Regions from separate parts of the Streptomyces sp. ISL-99 genome, predicted to be linked through region 1. Evidence: riboswitches for the same ligand, from Rfam matches in the RefSeq annotation. Region 1 holds a riboswitch; each other region holds the start of a gene.

Region 1 (6,977 bases):
GGTGCAGCACACCCGCGCCGCTCGCGTGGGCCACGTCGGCGCGGTCGTTCACGGCGAGCAGCTTGCCGTGCCTGCGGCAGGCGTCGTCGAAGACCCGGAGGTGCTCCAGCTCCTCGCCGGCCTCCATGCCCTTGTCGCGCAGCTGCACGATGTCCACGCCGGAGGACAGGACGGCGTCCAGGAACTCGGGGAGGTCGCCCTGTCGCTTGCGCGCGTCCGTGCACAGGTACAGCCGGGCATCGGCGAGCCGCTCGCGCGCGGCGGCGCCGTCCGTGGACGCGTGCGTGGACGTGGACGCGGACGTGGGCATGGCGGTGTCCCCCCGTTGGTGGGCGGTGTGCGGGCCGGCGATGGCCCGCACACCGCGTGCGGTTGTGTCGGCTGAGGTCAGACGGCCAGCGCCTGGGCGCGCCGCTTCACCTCCGTGCCGCGATTCTCACTCAACGCCTGCGCGGGGGTTCCCGGCAGGGTCGGGTCGGGAGTGAAGAGCCACTCGAGCATCTCTTCGTCGGAGAAGCCGTCGTCCCTCAGGAGCGTCAGGGTCCCTGCGAGACCCTTGACCACCTTGTCGCCGTCGATGAAGGCGGCAGGCACCTGAAGCACCCTGTTCTCTCCGCGGCGTACGGCGATCAGCTGGCCTTCCTTGACCAGCTGCCGGACGCGCGTCACCTCGACATCGAGCTTTTCCGCGATGTCGGGGAGGTTGAGCCAGGCGGGGACGAGAGCATCGATCTTTGCGTCAATCTCGGTCACGGGACAAGCGTGCCATCTTGGACTGACAGCCGGTAGTCGGGGCCTGCCGTCCGGGTCCCGGTGACCGCCTAAAGGGTGGCCGACTTGAGCGGTACGGACGGATCGGCGGCCCGGTCGGGGTCCAGCCGGGCACCCGACGCGATGAGCCTGCGGCCCTGCGCGAGGTCGCGCGGCCTGGCCACGGTGAGGAGCGCGACGAGCGCCCCCTCGCTGCTCAGCCAGCACACCGACCAGGCGGCGCCGGCCGGGTCGCCGCGCCACACCGTCGTGTCCGCGCCGGTGTGGTGGCCCGCGTACTGCACGAAGCGGCCGAACTGCTCGGACCAGAAGTACGGGACCGGGTCGTAGTCCTGCGGTGTCTCGCCGATGATGTTCGCCGCGACGGCGCGCGGTCCCTGGAGCGCGTTGTCCCAGTGGTGGACGAGCAGGCGTTCGCCGTAGCGGGCGGAGGGGAAGGAGGCGCAGTCCCCGACGGCGTACACGTCGGGCCGGGAGGTGCGCAGGCGGGCGTCGGCGGTGACGGAGCCGTCGGGGCCGAGGGCGATGCCGGAGCCGGCGAGCCAGGCCGTCGCGGGCCTGGCGCCGATGCCGACGACCACCGCGCCGGCCGCGAGCCGCCGTCCGTCGGCGAGGACGACAGTGCCGGGCTCGATCCGCGCGACGGGCGCGCCGGTGAGCAGTTCGGCGCCGCTCTCGGCGTACCAGGCGGCCATGGGGGCGGCGACCTCGGCGGGCATGGTGCCCGCGAGCGGCCGGTCCGCCGCCTCGACGACGGTCACCGCGCAGCCCGCCTCGCGGGCGGCCGTGGCGAACTCCGCCCCGATCCAGCCGGCCCCGACGACCACGATGTCGCGCTTCCGGTCGAGCACCGGCCGCAGCCGGGCCGCGTCGTCGAGGGTGCGCAGGAGATGGACCCCCTGAACGCCCTCGCTGCCGGGCAGCGTGATGGGCAGCGCACCGGTGGCGGCGACCAGCACGTCGTACGGAACGGGGCCCGAGGGGGTGTCGATCTCGTGCGCCGCAGGGCGCGCGCCCGTCACTTCGCGCCCCAGGTGGAGTTCGATGCCGAGCGCCTCGAAATCGACGTCGAAGGCCGACCCCTCGGCCGTGCCGAGCAGCACCGCCTTGGACAGGGGCGGCCTGTCGTACGGCTGATGCGGCTCGGCGCCGATCAGCGTGACGGAGCCGGTCCAGTCCTGCTCGCGCAGGGCCACGGCGGTCTGCACGCCGGCCATTCCCGCGCCGACGATGACGACGCGCCGCTCTGCCTGCCTCTGGTCACTCACCCGGTCACTGTAGGACGGCACGTCCCGCCGCTCTCAAGGCCACGAAGGGGAGATCTCTGACACACCGTCACAGGAACGCCGCCGGCAGCTCCTCGACGACGCTCGTCCCACTGCCTTCCTGGGACTCCCACGCCCACGTCTCCTCCAGCCGCACGCGCCCGTCGGGGAGGCCGACGACGGTGGACGTGCAGTGGCCCGACGAGGTGGTGCCGTCGTGCTTGAGCTGGACGTAACGGAAGTCGAGCGCGTCGCCCTCGCGCGTGCCGACGAGGTGGCCGCGTACGACGTCGCCGCCCGCGTACTCGGCCCAGATCCGGCCGTCGTCCTCGTGATACGTGAACCGGGTCCGGGTCCCCACCTGACCGGGTGCCTGGTCGGCGACCGGAGAGAGGACGAGTCCGTCGAGCGAGCGGGCCACAGCGATTGCTCCCTTACAGCGCGTTGGGGCCGGGCGTTAGGGTGGCCACCGTACTGCTGCGGCCCGGGGAAAGATCACCGGGCTCCCAGCAGGACATACCACTCGCGGGAGTCCGGGCGTACCGGGCTGAGAGGGAGGCTGGGCGGCCTCCGACCGTACGAACCTGATCCGGGTCATGCCGGCGAAGGGAGGGGCTGGACGCCCATGTCGCGTACATCAGACGTCCTCGTTGTCGGGGGCGGAATCATCGGCCTGGTCACGGCGTGGCGGGCCGCGCAGCGGGGTTTGCGCGTCGCTGTCGCCGATCCGGAGCCGGGCGGCGGTGCAGCGCGGGTCGCGGCCGGAATGCTCGCCGCCGTCACCGAGCTGCACTACGGCGAGCAGACGCTGCTCGGCCTCAATCTCGCGTCCGCCGAGCGCTACCCGGCGTTCGTCGCCGAGCTGGAAGCGGCGAGCGGGCAGGGCACCGGCTACCGCGCCTGCGGCACACTCGCCGTCGCGCTCGACACGGACGACCGCGCCCACCTGCGCGAACTCCACGCCCTCCAGCGCCGCTCCGGCCTGGAGTCGGAGTGGCTCACGGGGCGCGAATGCCGCCGTCTTGAGCCGATGCTCGCGCCGGGCGTGCGCGGGGGTCTGCGCGTGGACGGGGACCACCAGGTCGACCCGAGGCGGCTGGCCGCTGCCCTGCTGGCGGCCTGCGAGCGGGCCGGGGTGGTCTGGCACCGTGACTGGGCCGAACGGCTCTCAGTGGTACGGGGACGGGCCTCCGGGGCCGTACTGGCGGACGGGACGGAGCTCGCGGCAGGCCAGGTGGTGCTGGCGGCGGGAAGCCTCAGTGGCAGGCTCGGCGGCGTACCGGAAGAGGTGCTGCCGCCGGTACGGCCGGTGAAGGGCCAGGTGCTGCGGCTGGCCGTGCCGCCCGCGTACGCGCCATTCCTGAGCCGGACGGTGCGTGCGGTGGTGCGGGGCAGCCACGTGTATCTCGTGCCGCGCGAGAACGGCGAGCTGGTCGTCGGCGCGACCAGCGAGGAACTCGGCTGGGACACGACGGTCACGGCGGGCGGCGTGTACGAGCTGCTGCGCGACGCGCACGAGCTGGTGCCCGGGATCACCGAACTGCCGCTGACGGAGACCCGCGCGGGGCTGCGCCCCGGCTCCCCCGACAACGCGCCGCTGCTCGGGCCGACCGCACTGCCGGGGCTTCATCTGGCCACTGGGCACTACCGCAACGGGGTGCTGCTCACGCCGGTCACGGGCGATGCGATGGCTGACGTGCTGGCCGGCGGGGAGCTGCCGGAAGAGGCGCGTCCGTTCAGCCCACTGCGTTTCGCGCCGACCCCTGCGTCGTCACCCGCTTCCCCCACCTCCCCCACCTCTCCCGTCTCCTCCACCTCCCCCGTCTCCGTACCGCAGGAGCAGCCCGTATGACCATCTCCGTGAACGGCGAGACTCGCGAGGTCGTCGCCGGTACGACGCTGGGCGCACTCGTCGCGACCCTCACGCGGGCCCCTTCGGGGGTCGCCGCCGCCCTCAACGAAACCGTCGTACCGCGCGGTCAGTGGGATTCCACCGCGCTCGGCGACGGCGACCGCATCGAAGTCCTCACCGCAGTCCAGGGAGGCTGAGCCATGGCCGACGACCTTCTGACCATCGGCGACGCCACGTTCTCGTCGCGCCTGATCATGGGAACGGGCGGTGCGCCGAGCCTCGACGTACTGGAACGTTCACTGGTCGCGTCCGGGACCGAACTGACGACTGTCGCGATGCGGCGGCTGGATCCGAGCGTCCAGGGGTCGGTGCTCTCCGTTCTGGAGAAGCTCGGCATCCGGGTGCTGCCGAACACAGCGGGGTGCTTCACGGCGGGCGAGGCCGTGCTGACCGCGCGCCTCGCGCGGGAGGCGCTGGGTACGGACTGGGTGAAGCTCGAGGTCGTCGCCGACGAGCGGACGCTGCTGCCCGATCCGATCGAGCTGCTGGACGCGGCGGAGACGCTGGTGGACGACGGCTTCACTGTGCTGCCGTACACGAACGACGATCCGGTGCTCGCGCGGAAGCTGGAGGATGTGGGGTGCGCGGCGATCATGCCGCTGGGGTCGCCGATCGGATCCGGTCTTGGCATCCGTAACCCGCACAACTTCCAGCTGATCGTCGAGCACGCGCGCGTGCCGGTCGTTCTGGACGCGGGTGCGGGCACGGCGTCGGACGCGACGCTGGCGATGGAGCTGGGGTGCGCGGCGGTGATGCTGGCGTCGGCGGTGACGCGGGCGCAGGAACCGGTGCTGATGGCTGAGGCGATGCGGCACGGGGTGGAGGCGGGGCGGCTGGCGTACCGGGCCGGGCGGATTCCCCGGCGGCACTTCGCCGAGGCGTCTTCGCCTGCGGCGGGCCGCGCGGCCCTGGACCCGGAACGCCCGGCGTTCTGAAACTGGGGCTCCGCCCCAGACCCCGGTCCTCAAACGCCGGAGGGGCTGGATGGTGCCGCTGAACGGGCAAATCCAGCCCGTCCGGCGTTTGAGGACACGCCCGTAGGGCGTCCGGGGGTCTGGGGGCTTGCCCCCGGTTCGGGAAGGGGCGGGGTGGGGAACAGGCCCGCCACAGGCGCCCCCGTACGCGCCTCCGCCCCGCTGTCACAGCTCCGCTGCAATGCCGCCCCACCAAACCCGCACCCGCAAGAGGTGTCAGCGGCGGCTCGTAGACTCACCCCGTGGATACGACCCTTCAGGACCCGCTCGTCGGGCACGTGCTCGACGGCCGCTACCGCGTCGATGCGCGCATCGCCGTCGGCGGCATGGCCACGGTCTACCGGGCCGTCGACACCCGCCTCGACCGCGTGCTCGCCCTCAAGGTGATGCACCCCGCCCTCGCCGATGACGCCTCCTTCGTGGACCGGTTCATCCGGGAGGCCAAGTCGGTGGCCCGGCTCGCGCACCCGAATGTGGTCGGCGTCTTCGACCAGGGGACGGACGGGTCGTACGTCTACCTCGCGATGGAGTACGTCGCCGGCTGCACCCTGCGTGACGTACTGCGTGAGCGCGGCGCCCTCCAGCCCCGTGCCGCCCTCGACATCCTGGAGCCCGTGCTCGCCGCGCTCGGCGCGGCACACCGTGCCGGATTCGTGCACCGGGACATGAAGCCCGAGAACGTTCTGATCGGGGACGACGGGCGCGTCAAGGTCGCCGACTTCGGTCTCGTACGGGCCGTCGACACGATCACCAGCACCACCGGCTCCGTCCTCGGCACCGTCTCGTATCTCGCACCCGAGCAGATTGAGCACGGCACCGCCGACACCCGCGCGGACGTCTACGCCTGTGGTGTCGTGCTGTACGAGATGCTGACCGGAGCCAAGCCGCACACCGGCGGCACCGCCGCGCAGGTGCTCTACCAGCACCTGCACGACGACGTGCCCGCCCCGTCCGCCGCCGTGCCCGGGCTCCCCGTCGAGCTGGACGAGCTGGTCGCGGGCGCCACCGCACGCAACCCGGAGATCCGTCCGTACGACGCCGTGGCTCTCCTCGCGCAGGCCCGGGAAGCGCGCGCCGCGCTCAGCGACGAGCAGCTCGACGCGGTGCCTCCGCAGGCCCGCGCGGAGGTGACGCACAACGGCGCCGACGACCGTACGAGCGTCATCCCGCGGGCCATCGGGCAGGGGAACGGCGATGGGGACGGCAGCGGCAACGGCACTGCCGAGCCCCTCCACCGCACCAGTCGCCTCCAGATGCCCCCGCCGCAGCCCGCGCCCCCGAGGCGCGCTTTCGCGCCGAGACGCGGCCTGCTCGCGATCGTCGCCGCCGTCCTGCTCGTCCTCGGTACCGGCGCCGGTGTCTGGTACATCAACTCGGGGCAGTTCACCCGCGTCCCCTCCCTCCTGGGTCAGTCGGAGAAGGAGGCCGCCAAGCGGCTCTCTGCCGCCGGTCTCGACGTGAAGGAGGTGCGGCGCGAGTACAGCGAGACGTACGAACGCGGCACCGTCATGAACAGCGACCCGGCCTCCCGCGCCCGCATCCGCGACAACGGCTCCGTCACGCTGGTCGTCTCGCGCGGCCCGGAGACGGTGAAGGTCCCCGACGTGGAGGGGCTGCCGCTCGCCGAGGCCAAGGGTGAGCTCAAGAAGGCAGGTCTGGCCCCCGGCATCGTCACCAGGGCGTTCAGCGAGGACGTACCACAGGGCTCCGTCGTGAGTACGGACCCGCGCGCCGGCACCGAGCGGCACCCGGACTCCGCGATCGCCATGGTCGTCAGCAAGGGCTCCCCCGTGGAGGTGCCCGACGTGACCGGCGAGAGCGTGGAGGACGCCACGTCGGAGCTGGAGGACGCCGGGTTCACCGTGAAGGTGGCGTCCGGGCGGGTCACCTCGCAGGAGGAGGCCGGGTCCGTCGCCAGGCAGTCCGCGGCCGAGGGTGCGCGGCTCGCCAAGGGCGACACCATCACGCTCACCGTCTCCAAGGGGCCGCGCATGATCCCCGTGCCCGATGTCGTCGGGGAGAAGGTCGAGGACGCGAAGAGCACGCTCAAGGCGG
Region 2 (6,977 bases), on a different contig from region 1:
AGCACGATGGGTATTGCGGCCAGGTCACTAGGTGCGGGGTAAGCGATGCGCGAGTCGGTTCAGGCAGAAGTCATGATGAGCTTCCTGGTCTCGGAGGAGCTCTCTTTCCGGATCCCCGTGGAGCTCCGGTACGCGACGGGGGATCCGTATGCGGTCCGTATGACGTTCCATCTGCCCGGCGACGAACCCGTCACGTGGGCGTTCGGCCGTGAGCTGCTGATCGACGGTCTCGCCAAGCCGTGTGGCGAAGGCGATGTGCACATCGGGCCGGCCGACCCGGAAGAACTCGTGGATGTTCACATTCGCCTTCAGGTGGCCGGGGACCGTGCGCTGTTCCGGGCGAGCGCCGCTCCGCTGGTGGCGTTCCTCGACCGTACGGACCGGCTTGTGCCGCTGGGACAGGAGTGCGCCCTCGGGGACTTCGAGGGAAACCTGGACGAAGCGCTCGGCCGCATCCTCGCCGAGGAGCAGAGCGCCGGCTGAGCGCGCCCTGCGCCGGGCGGCCGGTCAGCGCTTGCGGCGCCGTCCCTTGCCGCCGCCACCGAAACCGCCGCCGAGTCCGCTACCGAAACCGCTGCCGGGACCGCCAATGCCGCGTGCGGGTGAAGCGGCAGCAGGCCCGTCCGGTGCCGGCCGGTCGGCCGAAACGACCAGCGCCGCGAGCGCGGTCGTCACCGGCACCGAGGCGACCAGCCCGATCGAGCCGACCAGTGTCCGTACGATCTCCTCCGCGACCAGCTCACTGTTGGCGACCGTACCCACGCTGCTCTGCGCGATGGAGAAGAGCAGCAGCAGGGGCAGGGCGGCGCCCGCGTACGCCAGGACGAGGGTGTTGACGACGGACGCGATGTGGTCGCGGCCGATGCGGATACCGGCTCGGTAGAGGGCGCGGGGGCCCATCGACGGGTCCGCCTGGTGGAGTTCCCAGACCGCCGACGTCTGGGTGACCGTCACGTCGTCGAGCACACCGAGCGAGCCGATGATGACGCCCGCGAGCAGCAGGCCGCTCATGTCGATGTCCGGGTAGAGGCCGTGGATGAGCCCAGTGTTGTCGTCCGTGTTGCCACTGAGATACGCCCAGCCGATGAAGAGCGAGCCGAGCAGCCCGATCAGCAGCAGTGAGATGAGCGTGCCGACTACGGCGACGGACGTACGGGCGGTCAGGCCGTGGCAGGCGTAGAGCGCGATCAGCATGATGGCGCTCGCCCCGACGACCGCGACGATCAGCGGATTCGAACCCTGGAGGATCGCGGGGAGGATGAACAGCGTCAGGATCGCGAAGGACACGGCGAGTGCGATCAGCGCCATCAGGCCCTTCATGCGGCCGACGACGATCACCGCGAGCGCGAAGATGCCGGCCAGCAGCGCCATCGGGATCCCGCGGTCCACGTCCGTCACCGAGTACTGGAGGTCGCGGGGCGCGTCGGGCGCGTACGCCACCACCACGCCCTGCCCCTCGTTCAGCTGTCTCGGCGCGTCCGGCTGGACGATCTCGGTGAAGGTACGGCCCTTGTCCTTGCCGGACGTGACCTCGACCGTCGCCCTCTCACAGGTGCCCTGCTGCGCCTGCTGGGCCTCGCGGCCGGACGGCGTGGACGTGTCGCCGGTCGGTGGCACCTGGGCGGCGTTCACGTCCTTGCAGTCGACCTGCTGAACCTGCGTCACCTTGCCCGACACGGTCTGCCGGTCGAAACCGACACCGGTGCGCTCGTGCTCGGGCGCGCCGCCGGGCCAGAGCACGACGAGGCCGATGAAAACGGCCGTGGCGAAGGGGATCAGCACCGCCGCGATGACCTTGCGCAGGTGCTTGGAGACGGGCGCGGCGGGCCCGTGACTGTGGGTGTGGCCGTGGATTTCGGGCGTTGGCTGTGGGGACGTCACCGACCGATCATCGCAAGAACGACGGGGGCCCTCTGTTCAGCGCGCCAGAAAGGACGCTAGCGTGGGGGCACCTTTGCACACGCGGGAGCTCGGAGCACCGGGCTGAGAGGGCGCTGACCTTCGTACGCAAATCCGTACGAAAGCCGCTGCGTCGACCGCCGAACCTGTTACCGGGTAATGCCGGCGTAGGGAGTAGGTCTCATGACCACAGCGGATGCACACACGCCTGCCACCAGCCAGGACGGCCGCAAGCCGGGCTGGCACAAGGGATACGTGACCGGGCCCGAGGGCTCGCGTTCGGATCTTCGCGTGCCGGTCCGGCAGGTGCACCTCACCAACGGGAAGGACGTGACGCTGTACGACACGTCCGGCCCGTACACCGACCCCACCATCGAGACGGACGTACGCCGCGGACTCGCGCCGCTGCGCGAGAACTGGATCATCGGCCGCGGCGACACCGAGGAGTACGCGGGCCGCCCGGTCCGTCCCGAGGACGACGGGATCAAGCACACCTCGCCGCGCGGGGGCCTTCGGAACCTCGACGCGGTCTTCCCGGGCCGTCCGCGCCAGCCCCGCCGGGGCCGCGACGGCCAGGCCGTCACGCAGCTCGCGTACGCCCGCCGCGGCGACATCACGCCCGAGATGGAGTACGTGGCGATCCGCGAGAACGTGGCGCCCGAGGTCGTACGGGAGGAGATCGCGGCGGGCCGGGCGGTCCTGCCGGCGAACGTCAACCACCCGGAGATCGAGCCGATGATCATCGGCAAGCGGTTCCTGGTGAAGGTCAACGCCAACATCGGCAACTCCGCCGTCACTTCCTCCATCGAGGAGGAGGTGGACAAGATGACGTGGGCCACCAAGTGGGGCGCCGACACGGTCATGGACCTGTCGACCGGCCGCAACATCCACACCACCCGCGAGTGGGTGCTGCGCAACTCCCCCGTCCCGATCGGCACCGTCCCGCTCTACCAGGCCCTCGAAAAGGTCGACGGCCGGGCGGAGGAGCTGACCTGGGAGATCTACAAGGACACGGTCATCGAGCAGGCCGAGCAGGGCGTCGACTACATGACGGTCCACGCCGGCGTGCGGCTGCCGTACGTCCCGCTGACCGCCCGTCGCAAGACCGGCATCGTCTCGCGCGGCGGCTCGATCATGGCCGCGTGGTGCCTCGCGCACCACAAGGAGTCGTTCCTGTACGAGAACTTCGAGGAGCTCTGCGACATCCTCGCGGCGTACGACGTGACGTACTCGCTCGGCGACGGCCTGCGGCCCGGTTCGATCGCGGACGCCAACGACGAGGCGCAGTTCGCCGAGTTGAAGACCCTCGGGGAACTCAACATGATCGCCAAGCGTCATAACGTACAGACGATGATCGAGGGTCCTGGTCACGTCCCGATGCACAAGATCAAGGAGAACATCGACCTCCAGCAGGAGATCTGCGAGGAGGCCCCCTTCTATACGCTCGGCCCGCTCACGACGGACGTGGCCCCGGCGTATGACCACATCACCTCCGGCATCGGGGCGGCGATGATCGCATGGTGGGGCACGGCCATGCTCTGCTACGTGACGCCCAAGGAGCACCTGGGTCTGCCCAACCGTGACGACGTGAAGACCGGCGTCATCACCTACAAGATCGCGGCCCATGCCGCGGATCTCGCCAAGGGGCACCCGGGAGCACAGGAGTGGGACGACGCGCTGTCGGACGCCCGCTTCGAGTTCCGCTGGGAGGACCAGTTCAACCTGGCCCTGGACCCGGACACGGCGCGGTCGTTCCACGACGAGACGCTGCCCGCCGAGCCGGCGAAGACCGCGCACTTCTGCTCCATGTGCGGTCCGAAGTTCTGCTCGATGAAGATCAGCCAGGACATTCGGCGTGAGCACGGCGGCACGCAGGACGAGATCGAGGCGGGCATGGCGGAGAAGTCCAAGGAGTTCGCCGCCGCCGGTAATCGGGTGTACCTCCCGATCGCCGACTGATCCGTCCGTCCCGCCCATATCGTCCATCTCCTCCGTCCCGTCCGTCCCTCGCCCCGGCCGCTGTCAGTGGGTGCCGCTACGTTGGCGGCAGAGCTGATGACAGGAGGCCCGGGGTGAGCGGGGCGGGGACAGTTGTGGAGATTGCCTACGGCGAGGGGTGGGACCTCGCGGCGCGTACGCTGCTGGGGCCGCTGGCCCCGGAGGCGGCGAGGGCCCGGGACGAGGCCGGGCTGCCGTACGTCGCGGTCTGCCGGGTACCGGGCGGGGACGGTCCTGCGGAGGTCCGCCTGGTTTCGTGGCGGGACCACTACGCGGGTGTGTGGGTGTACGACAAACAGGGCCGGCGTACGCAGCGCATCGAGCTGCGACTCCTCGACGGGGACCGGCTGTTCCGCCGGGAGACGGACAGCTGGCTCTACGCGGGCCCGGACATGCCGGAGTTCGACCGCGCGTGCCCCCGCGAGACGGTGTCGCTGCTTCCCGACGGGCGGGGGAGCAACTCGTGGCAGCCCAAGGGGGAAGAGGGCTCCATGCTCACCACTACGGCCGACGTTTCCGAGGAGCAGCGGTGGATGGACCGGCCGGCGTTCGGTGACTGGCCGCTGTTCTCCGCGCAGCGGCGCGGATTGACCGGGCCGGTCGTGTTCCACGACGCCGACGTGCCCGAGGGCGGTGCGGTCGGCCGCCCGGAGGACACGTGGCGCCCTCCCCGGCCGGCCGGTCCCGACCACCTGGAGGCACTGTTCCGGCCCGGTACGCGTATGTCCACCAGTCACTTCTCCGACATGACCGTCCTGGAACCGCGCCGCTGTGGAACACTGCGCGTCCCCAGCGGGGTGCTGGCCGTCGACTGTCCCTGTAACGACGGGAGGCCGAGGATAACGGTGGCTGTCCCGCCGGGTGCGTACGCACTCGAAGAGGCGCGGGTCAGCGTCGGTTACGACTGCGAGTGGACCGGCGGCTGGGTGACCCGTACGGACGCTACGGCGGTCCGGCTGCGGCTGAGCGACACCCCCGCCGCGTCCTGGGACATGGCTCTGGGAGAGGACGACGACATCCGGTTGCTCGGGGACGACGAGGCGTACGGCTTCGCAACGGACGCGGCGACCGGCTGCTTCGCCGACGCCGCGGCCTGGGAGCCCTTGCGGGGGCTCTTCGAGCGGGCCCTGATCCACGACGACCCGCACGCCGGCGAGCACCTCTCGGACTCCATGTACATACTGCGGACCACCGACCAGGCCACGGCGGCCGATCTCGTCGCCTTCGCGACGTGCGGGGACCGCACGTATCCCGTCTGGGTGGGGCGATCGGAGGCCGGGGAGATCGTCTGCGTGGACGTGGTGCTGGACTACCTGCCCGACCTCAAGGTGCACTGACCGGCCGGATCGCCACCGGCGCCGGCCCGCGCGGTAACGGAACAGGCAACAACCGCCCACCACTTGATCATTCATGTCTACGCTCCCCACCATGGGCGGAATCGACGTGGCCAATGGAGTGGTGGGCGCCGTGCTGGGCATGGTGTTCGCCACGCTGTTTCAACAGCCCTTGCAGGACGCCTGGTTCAGGATCCGCAGGCGCTCGGCGAGCGCGGTGCGCAGCATGCGCTCCCGTGGGGAGCCCAGCCGCGCCTGGACCACGTTCGCACTGGGGCCGCTCCACACCTCCGCCTTGATCGTGGAGGGTGACGGTGAGTCCACGATCACCAGCGAGGCCATACACATTCAGGTCCTGGACGACGAAATAGCCCTGCCCGCGGAGATGGCCGGCTGGCGTGAGGAGATCGCGGCCGAGAGCGATCGGCTCCAGGCCGAGGGCCGGACGCCCGTGTGGAACGGTCCGCGTTACGCCGTCGAGTCGTTCGGTATCTCCCGGTCCGCTCTCGACGAGCATCCGGAGGTCCACCTGCGGCTGCGGCCCACCGACTACTACACGTTTCTGGCGGCCCAGCAGCTCGACCGCCGGCTGACCGGCGGCGGCACGCCCCGCTCCCGCTACCTCGACCCCGACCGCCCCCTGGAAGCACCTGCCTTTCTCCAGTGCAGCTTCGGCGTCAACGTCGCCGTCGTGACCGCCGACGACATGCTGGTCGTCAGCCAACGCAGCGAACGGGTGCGGATGGCGCCGGGGGTGTGGAACTCCTCGGTCAACGAGGGGCTGTCCCGGCACATCGACTCCTCGGGCCGCAACGCACCGGACCTGTACGCCGTCGCCCGGCGTGGTATGCGGGAGGAACTCTCCCTGGAGCCGTCCGAGCACTCGCTCGCTCTGCTCGCCTTCGTGCTGGACGTCGACAGGCGCCACTGGAGCGCCCACTTCTACGCACGGCTCAAGACCTTGACCCGCGAGGGCGTCCAGGCACGCATGAGCCGGGGCGTCGCCGACCGGTGGGAACACCAGACGACGGAATTCGTCCCCTTCCGCCCGGCGGACGTGACCAGGTATCTGCTGCGTGCGGACCGGATACACCGGTGGGCTCCGGCGGCTCCGGCGCTGTTCCACCTGGCGCTGGTGCACGTCCACGGTCGCGCGTCGGTGGAACGCGCGGAGGCGCAGACCGTCCGGCGGCTCCAGTAGTTACTCGGGTTTGTGGTCGGGGCCACCGAAGTCGGGGCTGGAGAAGTCCGGGCTGGAGAAGCTCGGGCGCGGCCCCGGTGTGGTGCCGCCGTCCGGGCCGGGGCTGCTGTAGTCCGGTCGCGAGTACCCCAGGTCGGGCATACGGCCGGCGGGCCGGCGCGGCGCCGGGGCGGCCGGACCCGTACCCGGTTCGGCCAGGGCGGCCCGCAGGAAAGGTACGACGCCCCGCTCCAGCAGGGCGTGGCGCCACGCCTCGCCGGCCCGCTCCACCTCTGGGTTCCGCTCACGCTCACCTCCCCGCCCGTCGCGGCACGCCGTCGAACCGTTGCGCAGGGCCGTCAGGAGCAGGCCGACGGCGGCGGCCAGGAAGCCCGCCGCCGCGAGCGCCGCGAAGATCCAGCCCGCCGTCAGCAGCGTCCGGGCGAAGGCCGGTTCGGGCGTGAGCATGGTGAGGAGGTATCCGACGATCAGGAAGATCACCGAGGCGGTGCCCGCCAGCACGGGGGCCAGAACGGCGACGACGGCGGCCGCGCCCGCGCCCGTCG
Region 3 (6,977 bases), on a different contig from region 1:
ATGGTGGCCGACGATCAGGCGGTCGTACGGACAGGCTTCGTGAGCCTGCTCGGCACCCAGGACGACATCGAGGTGGTGGGCGAGGCCGAGGACGGCGCGGAGGCGGTCCGTGTCGCCGCCGAGACGCGCCCCGACCTGGCCCTGCTCGACATCCGCATGCCGCACAAGAACGGCATCGAGGCCGCGCGCGAGATCCTCGCCGCTTCGAACGGCGCGACGAAGGTGCTGATGCTGACGACCTTCGGTCTGGACGAGTACGTGTACGAGGCGCTGGCGGCCGGCGCCGGAGGCTTCCTCCTCAAGGACGCCACGTTCCCCGAACTGCTGCACGCGGTTCGAGTGGTGGCGGCCGGCAACGCACTGCTCTCGCCCGAGATCACGAAACGGCTGATCGGGCAGTTCATCAGCGGACGGGCCGCCGCGCGACCGGCGCGCACGGTCGCGGACCTGACCGCCCGCGAGGTCGAGGTGCTGGTCCTGATCGCACAGGGCCTGTCGAACGCCGACATCGCCCACCGCCTGACCATCACCGACCACACCGTGAAGACCCACATCAACCGTCTCTTCACGAAGATGGGCCTCAGGGACAGGGCGCAGGCGGTGATCCTGGCGTACGAACTGGGTCTGGTCCGCGCGGGGGCCACACCCTGACCGAACCAGAACGGCCCCTGCGTCCTTCGGGCATGCCGTCAAACTCCGGAGGGGCTGTGTGGTCGCCGCAACGCGGCACCACCCAGCCCCTCCGGCGATACAGAGGAGCGGGCTCCGGAGCCGAGACCCCACGCGGCGGAGCCGCACAATGTCACAGCGGGAAGGGGCGGGCAGGGGAGCCAGCACGCCGCAGGCGCCGCCCGTCCCGGTGTCAGTCCGCCGCCCCCAGCACCACGACCTCGTCCGCCGCGAAGGCGACGCCTACCTCCGCCCCCACCTCCGGCGCGTCCCGCAGCGCGCACTCCGCCTCCAGCAGCGGCGCCCCCGCCGGCTGCAGGAGTACGGCGACGTGGTGGCCCCGGAAGGTCCGCCCCGTAACGGCACACGGCAGCCCCTCCTCCACCGGCACCAGCCTGACGCCCGCCGGGCGGACCAGGAGCCGGGCCTCACCCTGCGCCGTCCCCGCCGGGACAGGGACCTTGCCCCACACCGTGTCGGCCGCCTCGCCACTGACCGTCGCGGCGGCCACATTGTCGAAGCCCAGAAAGCGCGCGACGAACTCGGAGGCCGGCCGCTGCCAGACCTCCAGCGGCGTGCCGGTCTGCGCGATCCGGCCCTCCCGCATGACCACCACCCGGTCGGCGAGCGCGAAGGCCTCGCCCTGGTCGTGCGTGACGGCCAGCACGGTCGTACCCAGGCGCCCGAAGAGCTGCCGCAGCTCGACGACGAGCCGCTCACGCAGACCGCGGTCCAGCTGTCCCAGCGGCTCGTCGAGCATCAGCAGCTTCGGCTCCGGAGCGAGCGCCCGCGCCAGCGCGACCCGCTGCTGCTCACCGCCCGACAGTGTGCTGATCGCCCGCCGTCCGGCGCCCGGCAGGCCGACCATGTCCAGCAGCTCACCGACCCGGCGCGCCTGTTCCGCCTTCGCCTCGCCGCGCATCCGCAGCCCGAAGGCGACGTTTCCCCCGACATCCCGCTGCGGGAAGAGCTGGTGGTCCTGGAACATCAGCCCGACCCCCCGCCGGTGCACCGGCACCCCGCGCTGGTCGCGCCCGTCGAGCAGCACCCGCCCGGCGTCCGCCGCCTGCAGCCCGGCGACGACCCGCAGCAGCGTGGACTTCCCGCTGCCGCTCGGCCCGAGCACGCACACGATCTCGTGGTCGGCGACCTCCAGGTTTACGTCGTCGAGCACGGCTCGCTTCCCGAACCGCACGGTCGCCCCGTCCAGCCGCAACATCAGAACTCCCCGGATCCGGTTCGGTCGGGCCGCATGCGTTCCAGGACCAGCAGCGACACCGCGCACACCACCATCAAAATCGTGCTCAGGGCCATCGCCTGCCCGTAGTTCAGGTCCCCCGCCCGCCCCAGCAGCCGCGCCACGGCCACCGGCAGCGTCGGATTGTCGGGCCGCGCGATGAACACGGTCGCCCCGAACTCGCCCAGCGATACGGCGAAGGCGAACCCGGCGGCGACGAGCAGCGCCCGCCGCACCATCGGCAGGTCGACCTCCCGCCACGCCCGCAGCGGCGAGGCCCCGAGCACGGCCGCCGCCTCGCGCAGCCTCGCGTCGACCGCCCGCAGTACGGGCAGCATCGTGCGTACGACGAACGGCACACCCACCAGCGCCTGCGCGAGTGGCACCAGAATCCACGACGTACGCAGATCCAGCGGCGGCCGGTCGAGCGTGATGAGGAAACCGAAGCCCACCGTCACGGCCGACACGCCCAGCGGCAGCATCAGCAGCGCGTCGAAGCCGCACACGAGCCGCCCCGCCCGCCGGGTGAGGGCCGCCGCCGCGAGCCCGCCGACCACCAGCGCGATGGCGGTCGCGGCCAGGGCGTACTCCAGCGAGTTCCACACCGCTTCCAGCGGCGGTACGAGGAAGGTGCCCCCGCTCGCACCCGCCGACTGAAGCGCCCGGTAGTACCCGAACCCGTACCCGTCGGGCCCGTCCAGCGACCGCTCGACGAGCACCCCGAGCGGCACCAGGATGAGCCCCGCAACCGTGGCGAGCACGCCGCCGAGCAGCGCCCACTGCCCTGCCCCGCGCGGCGGCCGCGCCGTCTGCGCCGCGTCGACCAGCTTCAGGGCGCTCTCCCTGCGCCGTACCGTCCACGCGTGTACGGCGAGGATCGCGCCCACCGCCGCGAACTGCACCAGCGTCAGCACGGCCGCCGTCGGCAGGTCCAGGAACTGCGCGGTCTGCCGGTAGATCTCCACCTCCAGGGTGGAGTAGGCGGGCCCGCCGAGGATCTGCACGACACCGAAGGAGGTGAACGTGAACAGGAAGACCATCAGCGCCGCGGCGGCCACGGCGGGCACGAGCGCCGGCAGCGTCACCCGCCGCCAGGCGGTGAACCGCCCGGCGCCGAGCACCCGGGCCGCCTCTTCCTGGCGCGGGTCGAGCTGCGACCACAGGCCGCCCACGGTCCGTACGACGACCGCGTAGTTGAAGAAGACGTGCGCGAGCAGGATCGCCCACACGCTGGTGTCGAGCCGTACGCCCCACAGCTCGTCCAGCAGTCCGCCCCGCCCGAGCAGCGCCAGGAAGGCGGTCCCGACGACGACCGTAGGCAGCACGAAGGGCACGGTGATCACGGCGCGCAGCAGCTGCTTGCCGGGGAAGTCGAGCCGGGCGAAGACGTACGCCGCCGGAAGCGCGATCAGCAGTGTCAGGGCCGTGGAGGCCAGTGCCTGCCACGCGGTGAACCACAGAACATCGAGGATGTCCGGATCGGCGAGCACCTCGCCGATCCGGCCGAACCGCCAGACGCCGTCCACCTTGAGCCCGCGACCGACGATCGCGGCCACGGGGTAGGCGAAGAAGGCCGCGAAGAACGCGACGGGCACGGCCATGAGACCGAGCCGCACCGCGCTCCCGCGCACGGCCTTGCCTACTTCAGGACGAGCGAGGACCACGACTTGACCCACTGCTCGCGGTTTTCAGCGATCTTCTCCGGGGCCACGGTCTGCGGCTTGTCGACGACCACGCCGTGCTGCGTGAACAGCTCGGGCAGCTTCGCGTCCTTGACCACCGGGTTCACGAACATGTTCAGCGGCATGTCCTCCTGGAACTTCTTCCCGATGAGGAAGTCGATGAGCGCCTTGCCGCCCTCCTCGTTCTTCGCACCGGTCAGCAGCCCGGCGAACTCGGTCTGCCGGAAGCAGGTGCCGGTCGCGACGCCGGTCGGCGCCTCCTTGGGCTGCGGCTTCGCGTACAGCACCTCGACCGGCGGGCTGGAGGCGTACGAGACGACGAGCGGCCGGTCGGCCTTCGATGCCTTGCCGCCGGCGGAGCCGGAGAACTCCTCGTTGTAGGCCTGCTCCCAGCCGTCGACGACCTTGACGCCGTTGGCCTTGAGCTTCTTCCAGTAGCCCTGCCAGCCGTCGTCGCCGTACTGACCGACCGTGCCGAGCAGGAAGCCGAGACCGGGCGAAGAGGTCCCGGCGTTCTCGGTGACGAGCAGGTTCTTGTACGCCGGCTTGATCAGGTCGTCGAAGGACTTCGGCGGCGCGAGCTTCTTGTCGGCGAAGTACTTCTTGTCGTAGTTGACGCAGATGTCACCGGTGTCGACGGGCGTGACGCGGTGCTTGCCGCTGTCCAGCTGCACCTCGGCCGGGACCTCGCCGAGCCCCTTGGCCTCGTACGGCGTGAAGATGCCGTTGTCGAGCGCCCGCGAGAGGAGCGTGTTGTCGACGCCGAAGAAGACGTCGCCGCGCGGGGAGCCCTTGGTGAGGATCTCCTGGTTGAGGGCGGCGCCCGCGTCCCCGCTCTTGAGGACCTTGACCGTGTAGCCGGTCTCCTTGGTGAACGCCTTCAGTACGGCGTCGGAGGCGTTGAACGAGTCGTGGCTGACCAGGGTCACGGTCTTGGACTTCTTGCCGTCACCGGAGCCGGAGTCGTCCTTGCCGCCCCCGCACGCGGCGAGCGTGGAGACGCCGAGCGCCGCGGCCAGAGCCGTGACCGCGAGCTTCTTGGTGGTGTGCACTGAATTCCTCCTGGGATGGGACATCCAGGAAGAGACGCGGCCCCGCCCGCGGAAAACGGGCAGGGCGCAACAGCTCGAGTAGTGACCGAACTTCCTACCCAGAATGACCTGGGCAAGGTTCAGAGGGTCTGCGGCGTACCGCACTCTCAGCGCTGTGGCGCTCCCCTGTCGGAATATGTAAATGTGCGGCCCACGTTACACGGGCCCTTTCCCCGGCCTATCGCTCGGTAGCCGCCAGCTGTCCGCACGCTCCGTCGATCTCCTGGCCACGGGTGTCCCGTACGGTCACGGGCACGCCATGAGCTGCGATCGCCTCGACGAACGCCTTCTCGTCCTCGGGACGGGAGGCGGTCCACTTCGAACCCGGGGTCGGGTTCAGCGGGATCAGGTTGACATGCACCCGCTTGCCCTTGAGGAGGCGGCCGAGCAGGTCACCGCGCCACGCCTGGTCGTTGATGTCGCGGATCAGCGCGTACTCGATGGAGATCCGGCGGCCGGACTTCTCGGCGTACTCCCACGCCGCGTCCAGGACTTCCCGCACCTTCCAGCGCGTGTTGACCGGCACGAGGGTGTCGCGCAGCTCGTCGTCGGGGGCGTGCAGCGAGACGGCGAGACGGCACTTGAAGCCCTCGTCGGCGAACCGCAGCATCGCCGGGACCAGGCCGACCGTCGACACGGTGATGCCGCGCTGCGACAGCCCGAGCCCGTCCGGCTCCGGGTCGGTGAGCCGGCGGATGGCGCCGACGACGCGCTTGTAGTTGGCGAGCGGCTCGCCCATGCCCATGAAGACGATGTTGGACAGCCGCGCGGGGCCGCCGGGAACCTCGCCGTCGCGCAGCGCGCGCATGCCGTCCACGATCTGGTGCACGATCTCTGCGGTCGACAGGTTGCGGTCGAGACCGGCCTGTCCGGTCGCGCAGAACGGGCAGTTCATGCCGCACCCGGCCTGCGAGGAGATGCACATGGTGACCCGGTCCGGGTAACGCATCAGGACGGACTCGACGAGCGTCCCGTCGTGCATTTTCCACAGCGTCTTGCGCGTGGTGTCGTCGTCGCAGCTGATGTGCCGCAGCACGGTCATCAACTCCGGCAGCAGCTCCGCCTGGAGCTTGTCGCGCGAACCGGCGGGGATGTCGGTCCACTCCGCCGGGTCGTGCGCGTACCGCGCGAAGTAGTGCTGCGACAGCTGCTTGGCGCGGAACGGCTTCTCACCGATCGCGGCCACGGCCTCGCGGCGCTCGGCGGGCGTGAGATCGGCGAGGTGCCGCGGGGGCTTCTTGGCTCCGCGCGGCGCGACGAAAGTGAGTTCTCCAGGTACAGGCATGGTTTATTCAGTGTCGCAGACAATTTGTGCACCACCGAAAGTGGCCATTGAGCAACCCCAACGGCGCCCAGCCACCTCCGCGAGAGCGGCGGCGGTTCAGCCGCAAAAAGGGGTAGGGGCCCGCCGTCCTGTGGACGACGGGCCCCGGACGCACAAACCTGCAGGTCAGCCCGTACCTACAAAGATGACCAGCAGCAGCCACACCACCGGAGCCGTCGGCAGCAGCGAGTCGAGCCGGTCCATGATGCCGCCGTGTCCGGGAAGCAGCGTGCCCATGTCCTTGATCCCGAGATCCCGCTTGATCATGGACTCGCCGAGGTCGCCGAGCGTCGCGCTCGCGGCCACCACGAAACCGATCAGCAGGCCCTGCCACCACGTTCCGTCGTGCACCAGGAACTCCATGCACAGCGCGCCCGCCGCCATCGCGAAGGCGACCGCGCCGCCCAGCCCCTCCCGGGTCTTGCCGGGGCTGATGCGCGGTGCGAGCTTGTGCTTGCCGAAGCGCCAGCCCACGGCGTACGCCCCGGTGTCGCTGACCACCGTCAGCAGCAGGAAGGTGAGTACCCGCTGCGCGCCGTCGTCGGCCGCCAGCATCATCGCGACGAACGTCGCCAGGAACGGCACGTAGAACGCCGCGAAGACGCCCGCCGTGACGTCCTTGAGGTAGCCCTCGGGCGACTCGGTCATCCGCCAGACGAGTACCGCGAGCGCGGTGAGCGCCATGGCGACCCACGCGCCCTCCGCGCCCCTGACGTACCCCGCCACGACCATCGCCGCGCCGCCGACCGCGAGCGGCACCAGCGGGGCCTTGATCCCCTTGCGCTCTTCCAGCCGCGAGGTCAGCTCCCACAGCCCGACCACCACGGCGACCGTTATCACGCCGAGGAAAGCGGCTTTCCAGATGAACAGCGACGCGATGATCACCGCGCCGAGTCCCACGCCCACCCCTATGGCGGCACGCAGATTACGCCCCGCACGCTTCTTCTGCGGGGGCGTCGGCGGGGTGGGCATGG

What was found. A riboswitch is a leader RNA that binds a small molecule or an ion and turns the genes downstream of it on or off. The one in region 1 is predicted to bind thiamine pyrophosphate.
Region 2: it holds a riboswitch for thiamine pyrophosphate, as region 1 does, so the genes downstream of both, thiC (phosphomethylpyrimidine synthase ThiC) here and thiO (glycine oxidase ThiO) in region 1, are expected to answer to the same signal.
Region 3: it holds a riboswitch for thiamine pyrophosphate, as region 1 does, so the genes downstream of both, J7E91_RS28185 (thiamine ABC transporter substrate binding subunit) here and thiO (glycine oxidase ThiO) in region 1, are expected to answer to the same signal.

The regions. Positions count from the first base shown of each region.
Region 1 covers NZ_JAGGPC010000015.1:134,993-141,969, reverse strand. The annotation lists gene thiE (thiamine phosphate synthase) at 1-310, opposite strand, end outside; gene J7E91_RS10015 (Rv2175c family DNA-binding protein) at 388-753, opposite strand; gene J7E91_RS10010 (FAD-dependent oxidoreductase) at 822-1,988, opposite strand; gene J7E91_RS10005 (hypothetical protein) at 2,107-2,457, opposite strand; TPP riboswitch at 2,552-2,664, shown strand; gene thiO (glycine oxidase ThiO) at 2,662-3,888, shown strand; gene thiS (sulfur carrier protein ThiS) at 3,885-4,085, shown strand; gene J7E91_RS09990 (thiazole synthase) at 4,089-4,883, shown strand; gene pknB (Stk1 family PASTA domain-containing Ser/Thr kinase) at 5,165-6,977, shown strand, end outside.
Region 2 covers NZ_JAGGPC010000023.1:119,407-126,383, reverse strand. The annotation lists gene J7E91_RS15120 (SsgA family sporulation/cell division regulator) at 46-483, shown strand; gene J7E91_RS15115 (YibE/F family protein) at 508-1,881, opposite strand; TPP riboswitch at 1,953-2,090, shown strand; gene thiC (phosphomethylpyrimidine synthase ThiC) at 2,083-3,858, shown strand; gene J7E91_RS15105 (DUF4241 domain-containing protein) at 3,972-5,234, shown strand; gene J7E91_RS15100 (hypothetical protein) at 5,326-6,432, shown strand; gene J7E91_RS15095 (hypothetical protein) at 6,433-6,977, opposite strand, start outside.
Region 3 covers NZ_JAGGPC010000048.1:120,628-127,604, reverse strand. The annotation lists gene J7E91_RS28200 (response regulator transcription factor) at 1-651, shown strand, start outside; gene J7E91_RS28195 (ABC transporter ATP-binding protein) at 863-1,888, opposite strand; gene J7E91_RS28190 (iron ABC transporter permease) at 1,888-3,507, opposite strand; gene J7E91_RS28185 (thiamine ABC transporter substrate binding subunit) at 3,546-4,640, opposite strand; TPP riboswitch at 4,714-4,817, opposite strand; gene rlmN (23S rRNA (adenine(2503)-C(2))-methyltransferase RlmN) at 4,858-5,964, opposite strand; gene J7E91_RS28175 (phosphatidate cytidylyltransferase) at 6,130-6,977, opposite strand, start outside.